One region of the Pseudarthrobacter equi genome, then DNA from elsewhere that is predicted to be linked to it. Evidence: riboswitches for the same ligand, from Rfam matches in the RefSeq annotation. Region 1 holds a riboswitch; the other holds the start of a gene.
What was found. A riboswitch is a leader RNA that binds a small molecule or an ion and turns the genes downstream of it on or off. The one in region 1 is predicted to bind glycine.

Region 1 (5,238 bases):
GGCCTCCGCGGCGGGGCCCTGGACAGCGATCAGGGATGTCTCGGCCGAGGCATCCTGCACGGTGACGTCGAAGCCGGCGGCGCGTTCCTGCAGGGCCTCGGCCACTACCTTGGCGTTGCCTGCGTTCGGGACCACCAGGTACTTGGCTGTTCCGTCCGCAGCCGCGGGGAGGCGGTACGTGATCAGGTCGTCGATGATGCCGCCGTCGGTGTCGCAGATCAGCGAGTACTTGGCCTTGCCTACCGCGATGGCTGACAGCTTTCCAGCAAGGGCAAAGTCGAGGAAAGCGCCGGCATCCTGGCCGGTGACCCAGACTTCGCCCATGTGGGAGAGGTCGAACAGGCCGGCGGCGTTGCGCACGGCGTGGTGCTCGGCGAGTTCGGAATCGTACTTGAGGGGCATCTGCCAGCCGCCGAAGTCGGTGAAGGAGGCGCCGGCTTTCTTGTGCTGCTCGTAGAGAGCGGTGTAGTTCTCAGTCATGGGAAGTCCTTAGTTCTCGAAGTCGGAAAGCGGAGGGCAGGAGCAGACCAGGTTGCGGTCGCCGGCTGCGCCGTCGATGCGTCCCACGGGCGGGAAGTACTTGTCCTGCCGCAGGGAAGCGACGGGGAACGCGGCCTGCTCGCGCGGGTAGGCACGGTCCCAGTCGGAGCTGACGACGGCGGCAGCCGTGTGGGGTGCGTTGCGCACCGGCGATGCCTCCAGGGAGAAGTCGCCGGCTGCCACCTGCTCGATCTCGGCGTGGATGGTGATCATGGCGTCGATGAAGCGGTCGATCTCCGCGAGGTCCTCGGACTCGGTGGGTTCGACCATCAGGGTCCCGGCGACGGGGAAGGCCAGGGTGGGGGCGTGGAACCCGAAGTCGATCAGGCGCTTGGCCACATCCTCAGCCGTGACGCCGGTGCGGGCGGTGAGTTCGCGCAGGTCCAGGATGCACTCGTGCGCCACGAGTCCGCCTTCCCCGGTGTAGAGCACGGGGTAGAACTCGTTCAGCCGGGCAGCGACGTAGTTCGCGGCCAGCAGCGCGGACTTGGTGGCCTCGGTCAGGCCAGCACCACCCATCAGCTTCACATACGCCCAGGAAATCGGCAGCACCCCCGCAGAGCCGAAGCGGGACGCGGAAATCGCCACCCCGTGCCCTTCCTCATGGGCGGCCTTGTTGGCGTCGCCGGGCATGAACGGTGCCAGGTGTGCTTTCGCAGCGACCGGGCCGACGCCGGGTCCGCCGCCGCCGTGCGGGATGCAGAAGGTCTTGTGCAGGTTCAGGTGCGAGACGTCGCCGCCGAACTTGCCCGGCTGCGCCAGGCCCACGAGGGCGTTGAGGTTCGCGCCGTCCACGTACACCTGTCCGCCTGCGGCGTGGACCGCGTCGCAGACCTCGGTCACGTCGCCGTCGTAAACACCGTGGGTGGACGGGTAGGTGATCATGATGCAGGACAGGGCGTCCCTGTTCGCCTCGATCTTCGCGGAAAGGTCGGTGTGGTCGATGGTGCCGTCCGGGGCGGTGGCGACAACCACGACTTTCATGCCGGCCAGGACTGCGGAGGCGGCGTTGGTGCCGTGCGCCGAGGCGGGGATCAGGCAGACGTTGCGCTGCTGATCGCCGCGGGAGTGGTGGTAGCCGCGGATCGCCAGCAGGCCGGCGAGTTCGCCCTGGGAACCGGCGTTGGGCTGGATGGACACCTGGTCGTAGCCGGTGATCTCGGTCAGGTCAGCCTCGAGCCCGGTGATCAGCTCACGCCAGCCCTCGGTCTGGGAATCCGGGGCGAACGGGTGGATCGAGGCGAACTCGGGCCAGGAAATCGCTTCCATCTCGGCGGTGGCGTTCAGCTTCATGGTGCACGAACCCAGCGGGATCATGGTCCGGTCCAGCGCCAGGTCACGGTCGGACAAGCGGCGGATGTAACGCAGCAACTGCGTCTCTGACCGGTGCGTGTTGAACACCGGGTGCTCCAGGTAACCGGAGGACCGCAGCACGGATTCGGGCAGCTCGAAACCCTCGGCGTCGCCTACCGGACCGGCACCAAAGGCGACGGCCACCGCGGACAGCGTTGCCGCCGTCGTGGTCTCATCGATGGATACGCCCACGGTGTCCGCGTCGACGAAGCGGAGGTTGATGCCGCGCGCTTCGGCGGCGCTGATGACCTTGGCGGCCTTGCCCGGCACGCGCACGGTGAGGGTGTCGAAGAAGGAGTCGGTGACCAGTTCGCGGCCCATTGCGGTGAGGGCCGTGGCCAGGATCCTGGCGTTGTGGTGGGCGGTTTCCGCGATGGCCTTCAACCCGTCCGGGCCGTGGTACACGGCGTAGAAGGAGGACACGATGGCCAGCAGCGCCTGTGCGGTGCAGATGTTGGACGTGGCCTTCTCGCGGCGGATGTGCTGCTCGCGGGTCTGCAGGGCCAGGCGGTAGGCCGGAGCGCCGGCGTTGTCCTTGGAGACACCGACGATCCTGCCGGGGAGGGTGCGTTCCATGCCCTTCTGCACGGCCATGTAGGCGGCGTGCGGACCGCCGAAGAACAGCGGCACACCGAAGCGCTGGGTGGAGCCGACGGCGATGTCCGCGCCCTGCTCGCCCGGAGGAGTGATCAGCGTCAACGCCAGCAGGTCAGCGGCAACAGTGACCAGCGCACCGCGCTCCTTGGCCTCTGCGATAACGGCGCTCTGGTCCCATACCCGGCCGGACACGCCCGGCTGCTGGAGGACGATGCCGTTGATGGCACCCTCGGGCAGGCCCGCGGAGAGGTCAGCAACCTCCACCTCGAAGCCGAGCGCTTCGGCACGGCCCAGCACGATGGCGATGGTCTGCGGGAGGCAGTCGGCGTCAAGGACGGTTTTGCCGCCCTTGGCGTCCTTATTTTTGTTCGCGCGGCGCATCAGCAGCACAGCCTCGGCCACAGCGGTGGCTTCATCGAGGAGCGACGCGTTGGCCACGGGGAGGGCGGTGAGGTCCTGGACCATGGTCTGGAAGTTCAGCAGCGCCTCCAGCCGGCCCTGGGAGATCTCGGGCTGGTAGGGCGTGTAGGCGGTGTACCAGGCCGGCGCCTCAAGGATGTTGCGGCGGATCACGGCCGGGGTGACGGTGTCGTAGTAGCCCTGGCCGATCATCTGCACGGCAGTTTTGTTCTTGCCCGCCAACCGGCGCAGCTCGGTGAGGACCTCAACCTCGCTCAGGGCGTCCTGCAGCTTCAGTGCCGTTTCCTGGCGGATCGACGCCGGAACAGCCACGTCCACCAGGCCGTCAACGCTGTCGTAGCCCACAGCCTTGAGCATGGTGTCGATGTCGGCCTGCCGGCGCGCGCCGATATGGCGGTCAACGAACGTGGTTGGAAGGGATTGAATCGTCATGAGGAACTCCAGGTCTGGCCGGCCAGGGTGGCACGGCATGGGATGGGTTCCTCCCCGCTCTGTATTGGACCTGAGAGATTCCGCGAAAACCCTGCGTGGCGGGTTCGCTTGCACCGTCGGTGAACCTGGCTTAGGCCGGGTTACTTTCCAGAGTTGCCTCGCCGTGACGGTACGGGGGCCTGAGAGATTCCTGGGGAGGATTTGCTCCTACGGCGCCTGCCCGGTGGTGCCGGGAGGACTCTCCCGTCACAGCTCGAAAGGCTATTCAACTGTGGGTGATTCGCCTCACACCGTACAGGTTAGTTGAAAGGAAAACAAATCCGACAGTCACACAGTGGGCGGCGGCTGCCTTGTTGCGGGGGTGGAAAAATGGGGTTTGACATTCGATCGTGACCCGCACCACACTGGGTCCGGTGATCAGCACCGTGTCCGGCTGGCTCAACTCATCGGAGCAGCCCGGGCCAACGTTGCCCCGGAAGGGTGCGGCCGCTGAGCATACCTAACTAAACATGCCTTCGACCTGCGGCGGGAGAGTCCTGCCGGGTACATTTAGCAGGCGCCGTAGGAGCAAACCCTCCCCAGGAAACTCTCAGGCCCATGTACCGCCGCGGACAGGCAACTCTGGAAAGCAGCCGGACCAGTTCCGGCTCACCGGCGGTGCAAGCGGCTTGGGCCGCGGAAACTCTCAGGTTCACTACAGAGCGGGGAGGAACCCAACTTCTGCGGCACCCAAAAATGCTGCTTTATCGATGGAGTTCCCCATGGCGAATCATCCCCTCACGTCCAACGGCGAGCCACCCCGCAACAACCCTCCTGCGGGCAGCGCCGCCCGCAGCGAGCCTCCCCACCTGGAGCGGCAGCTCAGCAACCGGCACATCCAGCTCATTGCCATCGGCGGTGCCATCGGCACCGGCCTCTTTATGGGCTCCGGCAAGACCATCTCCGCGGCCGGCCCGTCCGTCATCTTCGTCTACATGATCATCGGCTTCATGCTGTTCTTCGTTATGCGGGCCATGGGCGAGCTCCTGCTCTCCAACCTGAACTACAAGTCCTTCAGCGATTTCGCCGCTGACCTGCTGGGGCCGTGGGCCGGTTTCTTCACCGGCTGGACCTACTGGTTCTGCTGGGTGATTACCGGCATTGCGGACGTGATCGCCATCGCCGCCTACTCGGAAGAACTCTGGCCGGGCATTCCGCTGTGGATCCCGGGCATCGCCACGGTGATCATCCTCCTGGTCCTGAACCTCGCCACCGTCAAGGCATTCGGTGAGACCGAGTTCTGGTTCGCCCTGATCAAGATCATCGCCATCGCAGCCCTGATCATTGTTGGCCTGTTCATGATCTTCAGCGGTTTCCAGTCCGACGCCGGCCCTGCCACCTTCACCAACCTGTGGAGCCACGGCGGGATGTTCCCGAACGAATTCATGGGCTTTGTTGCCGGCTTCCAGATCGCCGTGTTCGCCTTCGTGGGTATTGAGCTCGTAGGCACCACCGCCGCCGAAGCCAAGGACCCGGAGAAGAACCTGCCCAAGGCAATCAACTCCATCCCCATCCGCGTTCTGCTTTTCTACGTAGGCGCCCTCATCATCCTGATCTCCGTCACTCCGTGGACCGAGTTCCGGGCCGGCCACAGCCCGTTCATCGCCATGTTCTCCCTGGCCGGTCTCGGCGCCGCGGCCACCATCGTGAACCTGGTGGTGCTCAGTTCCGCCATGTCCTCGGCCAACTCCGGCATCTACTCCACCTCCCGCATGGTGTACGGCCTGGCCCAGGAGGGCGACGCGCCCACCATGTTCAGCCGCCTGTCCAGCCGCAAGGTCCCGCAGAACGCCCTGTTCCTTTCCTGCATCCTGCTGCTCTCCGGCATCGTCCTGATGTACGCCGGCAAGGACATCG
Region 2 (5,238 bases), 400 kb from region 1:
ATCGAGCGGATCGTTGCAGCCATGGAGGCAGCGGTGGGCACCATGCGCAAGGTCCATGACGAGGTGGATGAGGAGGATCCCACCAGCGCAGACCTGCTGCACGAGTTCATTGCCAAGCTGGAGCAGTTCGCTTGGATGGTGAACGCCGAGACGATGAAGCCGACCGCCAGCGTCACCGCGCCTGACGAAAAGTAGGAGCGGACTGCCACCACAGCACGGATGAGGCGCCCGGTACCGGAGGTTGGACTCCGGCGCCGGGCGCCTTTGCCGTTGAGGCCTATGCGCTGACGCGTGCCGAGGTGCTGCTACACGGCCTTAGGTACTTTGCGAAGTACGACGGCGGCGCAGACTGCCGCGGTTGCCATCAGGACCAGCCCAATCGCCGCCGTCACATGCACGCCGGAATCGAAGGCGGCAGCCGCGGACTGGCGGACGGTTTCGGCCAGCGGGGCCGGCAGCGCGGCCGCGAGGTCCATGGCGCCTGCCAGTGTTTCGCCGGCGCTGTGGCGGGCCGCTTCCGGGGCGGTGCTGACCACGGCTGCCGGGAGGTGCAGGTTGTGCTGGTAGGAGGCCGTGAGGATGGAGCCCAGTACGGCCGTCCCCAGCAGCGCCCCCACCTCGTACCCGGTCTCCGAGATGGCGGCCGCGGCACCTGACTTGTGCGCCGGCGCCGCACCGAGGATGAGGTCGTTGGAGATGGTTTCAGCCGTCCCCACGCCCAGCGCCAGGATCAGCAACGCTGCCAGCAGCAGTGTGGGCCCGCCGTCGTGGTTCCCGAACGTCACCAGGCTGTATCCCGCGGCGCTGAACGCAAGGCCCGTTCCCACCACGAAGCCGGGGCGCACCTTCCGGACCAGCGGCACCACCACCAGTCCTGCCACCACCGTGGCAATAAGGGCCGGGATCATGGCAACGCCCGCGGCAGACGGCGTCATGCCTTCGAGCAGCTGCAGGTGCTGGGCCAGGAAGAGGATGAAGCCGTTGAAGGAGAACAGGGCCAGGACGTTGGCGGTGATGGCCATGCTGAACACCCGGTTGCGGAAAAGCGACATGTCCAGCAGGGGGTGCGGCAGCCGGAGCTGCCGCCGGACGAACACCACTGCCATGGCCAGGCCGAAAGCCATGGCGCCAAGGCCGTTGCCGGACAAGCCTTCCGTGGCAACTTCCTTGATGCCGTATACCAGCGGCACCATCACCAGCAGGGACAGCGCAATGCTGGGAATGTCCACCTTCCCCGGTTCCGGATTCTTCGATTCCGGGATCAGCGCCGGACCCAGGGCGATCAGCGGCACCATGAGCGGCACTGCGACCAGGAAGACTGCGCCCCACCAGTAGTGCTCCACCAGCCAGCCGCCGAAGATCGGACCCAGGGCGGCCCCGCCGGAGAACCCGGCGGCCCAGATGGCCACCGCCAGCCGGCGACGGTTGGGCTCCGCGAAGATGTTGCGGATGAGCGAGAGGGTTGAGGGCATCAGCATGGCGCCAAAGAAGCCCAGGGCGGCGCGCCCTGCGATGAGCCATTCCGCCGTTGGCGCGAACGCTGTGGCGGCCGAGAGCGCCGCAAAGCCCAGGCTGCCGGTGAGGAGCAGCCGCCGCCGGCCGATCCTGTCACCGAAGCTGCCCATGCACACCAGCAGCCCCGCCAGGACCAGCGGGTAGGCGTCCACGATCCAGAGCAGCTGTACCCCGGAAGGGTTCAGGGACTGGGCTATCGCGGGCAGGGCGAAGGTCAGTGCCGTGTTGTCCACGGCCACCAGCAGTACGGGGAACATCAGCAGCGCAAGGGCCAGCCAGTCGCGCCACGGTGCCCGTGGGGCAGCAGGTCCCTGAAGCTGGGGTTCAGCGCGGTGCGTCGACGTGGTCATAGATTAACTATACCGTCCAGACGGTACAGTTTGGAGCGGTGGTTGAGTTGAGCCTCCGGCACCCCGGGAGGGCATGATGGATGGCATGCCCCGAAAGCCAGTCGCCCGCGAAGCTGTCCTTGACGCCTTCGCCACCCTGTTGATTGAGGTGGGGGAGCGCGCCGCCACCCTGGACGCCGTAGCCCGAAAGGCCGGCGTTTCCAAGGGCGGTCTCCTCTACCACTTTCCCAACAAGGAAGCCCTGATTCAGGCGCTCCTGGACCAGCTGGACGCGCTCGCCGGAGAAGACGCCGATGCCATGGCCGCCGCCCCGGAAGGTGCGGCCGCCTACTTCATCAGGTCCTCGGTGTGGGGAGACACCCCCTTGGACCGGGCCATCGTCGCCGCCACCCGGCTGGCGGAGGTGGCGCATGAAGAAACCCGCCGCCGTTTCGCTGCGATCCAGCGGCGGTGGCTCGACGAAATCGCCGCCGATGTGGGGCCGGCCCTGTCCAAGGCCGTGCTGTATATGGGGGACGGCCTCTACTTCAACGCCATGCTCTCCGTCGGCCCGGTCCCCGAAGGCGGCGCAGCTGCGGACGTGGACGAATTGCTGGCAGCACTGGAGAGGCTCCGGCGGTAGCAGGACATTTGCCCCGGGGGCCGTGGCGTAGGAGAATTAAGCGTTGTGGGAGCTGTCACCTGACGGCCCCGCGTACACATCCAACTGAATAGCCTTTGATCTGCGGCGGGAGAGTCCTGCCACAACGTCGGCAGGCGCCGTAGGAGCAAATCCTCCCCAGGAATCTCGCAGGCCCCTGTACCGCCGCGGCGAGGCACCTCTGGAAAGCAGCAGGCCGTCCAGGCACCCGTGATCGGGTGCCGGACCGTTGTGCTCACCGACGGTGCAAGCGGGTCCTGTCCATGCAGGCGCCGCGGAAACTCTCAGGTCCAATACAGAGCGGGGAGGGACCCGAATCGCTGTGGCGTACCCTGCGCCGCCTGAGTATCTGGAGTTCCCCCGTGACGGTTAGTTCAGCCTCCACCACTTTCGTCGACCGCCATATCGGCGCCCGGCGCCAGGACCACGTCGACACCATGCTCAAGGCTGTGGGCTACGACAGCGTTGACTCCCTGGTCGATACCGCCGTTCCCCAGGTCATCCGCCAGGAGACGGCACTGAAGCTGCAGGACGCCCTCAGCGAGGTTGAGGTCCTGACCGAGCTGCGCCGGCTGGCGGGCAGGAACAGGACCGCCGTCCAGCTGATCGGCCAAGGCTACTACGACACCATCACCCCGGCCGTGATCCGGCGCAACATCCTTGAGGCGCCGGCCTGGTACACCGCCTACACGCCGTACCAGCCAGAGATCTCGCAGGGCCGGCTGGAGGCGCTGCTGAACTTCCAGACCATGGTGCAGGACCTGGTGGGCCTGCCGATTGCCAACGCGTCCCTGCTGGACGAAGCGACGGCTGTGGCGGAAGCAGTCCTGCTGATGCGCCGCGCCAACAAGGCCAAGCCTGCCGCAGACGGCAAGACCGTCCTGGACATCGACGTGCTGCCGCAGACCATCGCCATCGTCAAGGGCCGGGCCGAGGCGCTCGGCTTCGAGGTGGAGGTAGCTGACCTCTCCCAGGGTCTGCCAGAGGGTGACATCAACGGCATCGTGCTCCAGCAGCCCGGCGCCTCCGGCCGCGTCTTCAACCAGGCTGAAGCCATCGCCGCCGCCAAGGAGCGCGGAGCGCTGGTCACTGTGGCCGCCGATCTCCTGGCGCTGACGCTGATCACTCCTCCGGGCGAGCAGGGCGCGGACATCGCTGTCGGCTCCACACAGCGTTTCGGCGTGCCGCTGTTCTTCGGTGGCCCGCACGCTGCCTACATGGCCGTCCGCAAGGGACTGGAGCGTTCGTTGCCCGGCCGCCTGGTGGGCGTCTCGAAGGACGACGCCGGCGTTCCCGCCTACCGCCTGGCCCTGCAGACCCGCGAGCAGCACATCCGCCGCGAGAAGGCCACGTCCAACATCTGCACCGCGCAGGCGCTGCTGGCCATCGTGTCCTCCATGTACGCCGTGTACCACGGCCCGGACGGCCTGAAAGCGATCGCGGAAACAACGCACGGCCACGCCCGCACCCTGGCGGCCTCCCTCGCGGCCGCCGGTGTGGATGTCCTCCATAAGAGCTTCTTCGACACCGTCACCGTTCGAGTGCCCGGCCGCGCTGCCGGCATTATTGCCGATGCTGAAGCGCGCGGCATTAACCTGCGCTCCATCGACGCAGATACCGTGGGCATCTCCCTGGATGAAACCACCACGGCGGCCGTCGTCGCCAATGTCGCGGACATCTTTGGTGCCTCCGTAGGGGCCGCTGAAGGCTTCGGGCTGGAGGCCGCCGTCGAACGTTCCTCCGGTTACCTGGAGCACCCGGTGTTCAACACCCACCGGTCCGAAACGCAGTTGCTGCGTTACATCCGCCGCCTGTCCGACCGTGACCTGGCGCTGGACAGGACCATGATCCCGCTGGGTTCGTGCACCATGAAGCTGAACGCCACCGCCGAGATGGAAGCGATCTCCTGGCCGGAGTTCGCCTCCATCCACCCGTTCGCCCCGGACTCCCAGACCGAAGGCTGGCGTGAGCTGATCACCGGGCTGGAAGCTGACCTGACCGAGATCACCGGGTACGACCAGGTGTCCATCCAGCCCAACGCCGGTTCCCAAGGCGAACTCGCCGGCCTGCTGGCGATCCGCGGCTACCACCACTCCCGCGGCGATCAGCAGCGCAACGTCTGCCTGATCCCCGCCTCGGCGCACGGCACCAATGCCGCGTCCGCGGTCCTGGCCGGCATGAAGGTGGTTGTTGTGGCCACGGCAGCCGACGGCACCATCAACCACGATGACCTGACGGCCAAGATCGAGACCCACAAGGACGTCCTGTCCTGCATCATGATCACCTACCCGTCCACCCATGGCGTCTATGACGGGGATGTCCGTGAGGTCTGCGATGCCGTGCACGCGGCCGGCGGCCAGGTCTACATTGACGGCGCGAACCTGAATGCGCTCGTGGGCCTGGCGCAGCCGGGTAAGTTCGGCGGCGACGTGTCCCACCTGAACCTGCACAAGACGTTCTGCATCCCGCACGGCGGCGGCGGGCCTGGCGTCGGCCCGGTCGCGGCGAAGGCGCACCTGGCACCGTTTATGCCCGGCGATGCCAACAAGGCCGCCCATGAAGAGGGTCACGGGGTCGCGATTTCCGCTTCCCGGTTCGGTTCGGCCGGTGTCCTGCCGATCTCCTGGGCGTACGTGAAGCTCATGGGCGGGGAAGGCCTGACCGAGGCCACCAAGTCCGCGCTGCTGGCCGCGAACTACGTTGCTGCCCGGCTGCACGAGTTCTACCCCGTGC

Region 2: another riboswitch for glycine. It lies ahead of gcvP (aminomethyl-transferring glycine dehydrogenase); the one in region 1 lies ahead of gcvP (aminomethyl-transferring glycine dehydrogenase).

What each region holds. Positions count from the first base shown of each region.
Region 1 covers NZ_LT629779.1:882,353-887,590, forward strand. The annotation lists gene gcvT (glycine cleavage system aminomethyltransferase GcvT) at 1-480, opposite strand, end outside; gene gcvP (aminomethyl-transferring glycine dehydrogenase) at 490-3,342, opposite strand; glycine riboswitch at 3,500-3,598, opposite strand; glycine riboswitch at 3,859-3,957, shown strand; glycine riboswitch at 3,958-4,052, shown strand; gene cycA (D-serine/D-alanine/glycine transporter) at 4,104-5,238, shown strand, end outside.
Region 2 covers NZ_LT629779.1:1,279,255-1,284,492, forward strand. The annotation lists gene BLT71_RS05830 (Dps family protein) at 1-195, shown strand, start outside; gene BLT71_RS05835 (MFS transporter) at 306-1,865, opposite strand; gene BLT71_RS05840 (TetR/AcrR family transcriptional regulator) at 1,951-2,487, shown strand; glycine riboswitch at 2,584-2,680, shown strand; gene gcvP (aminomethyl-transferring glycine dehydrogenase) at 2,868-5,238, shown strand, end outside.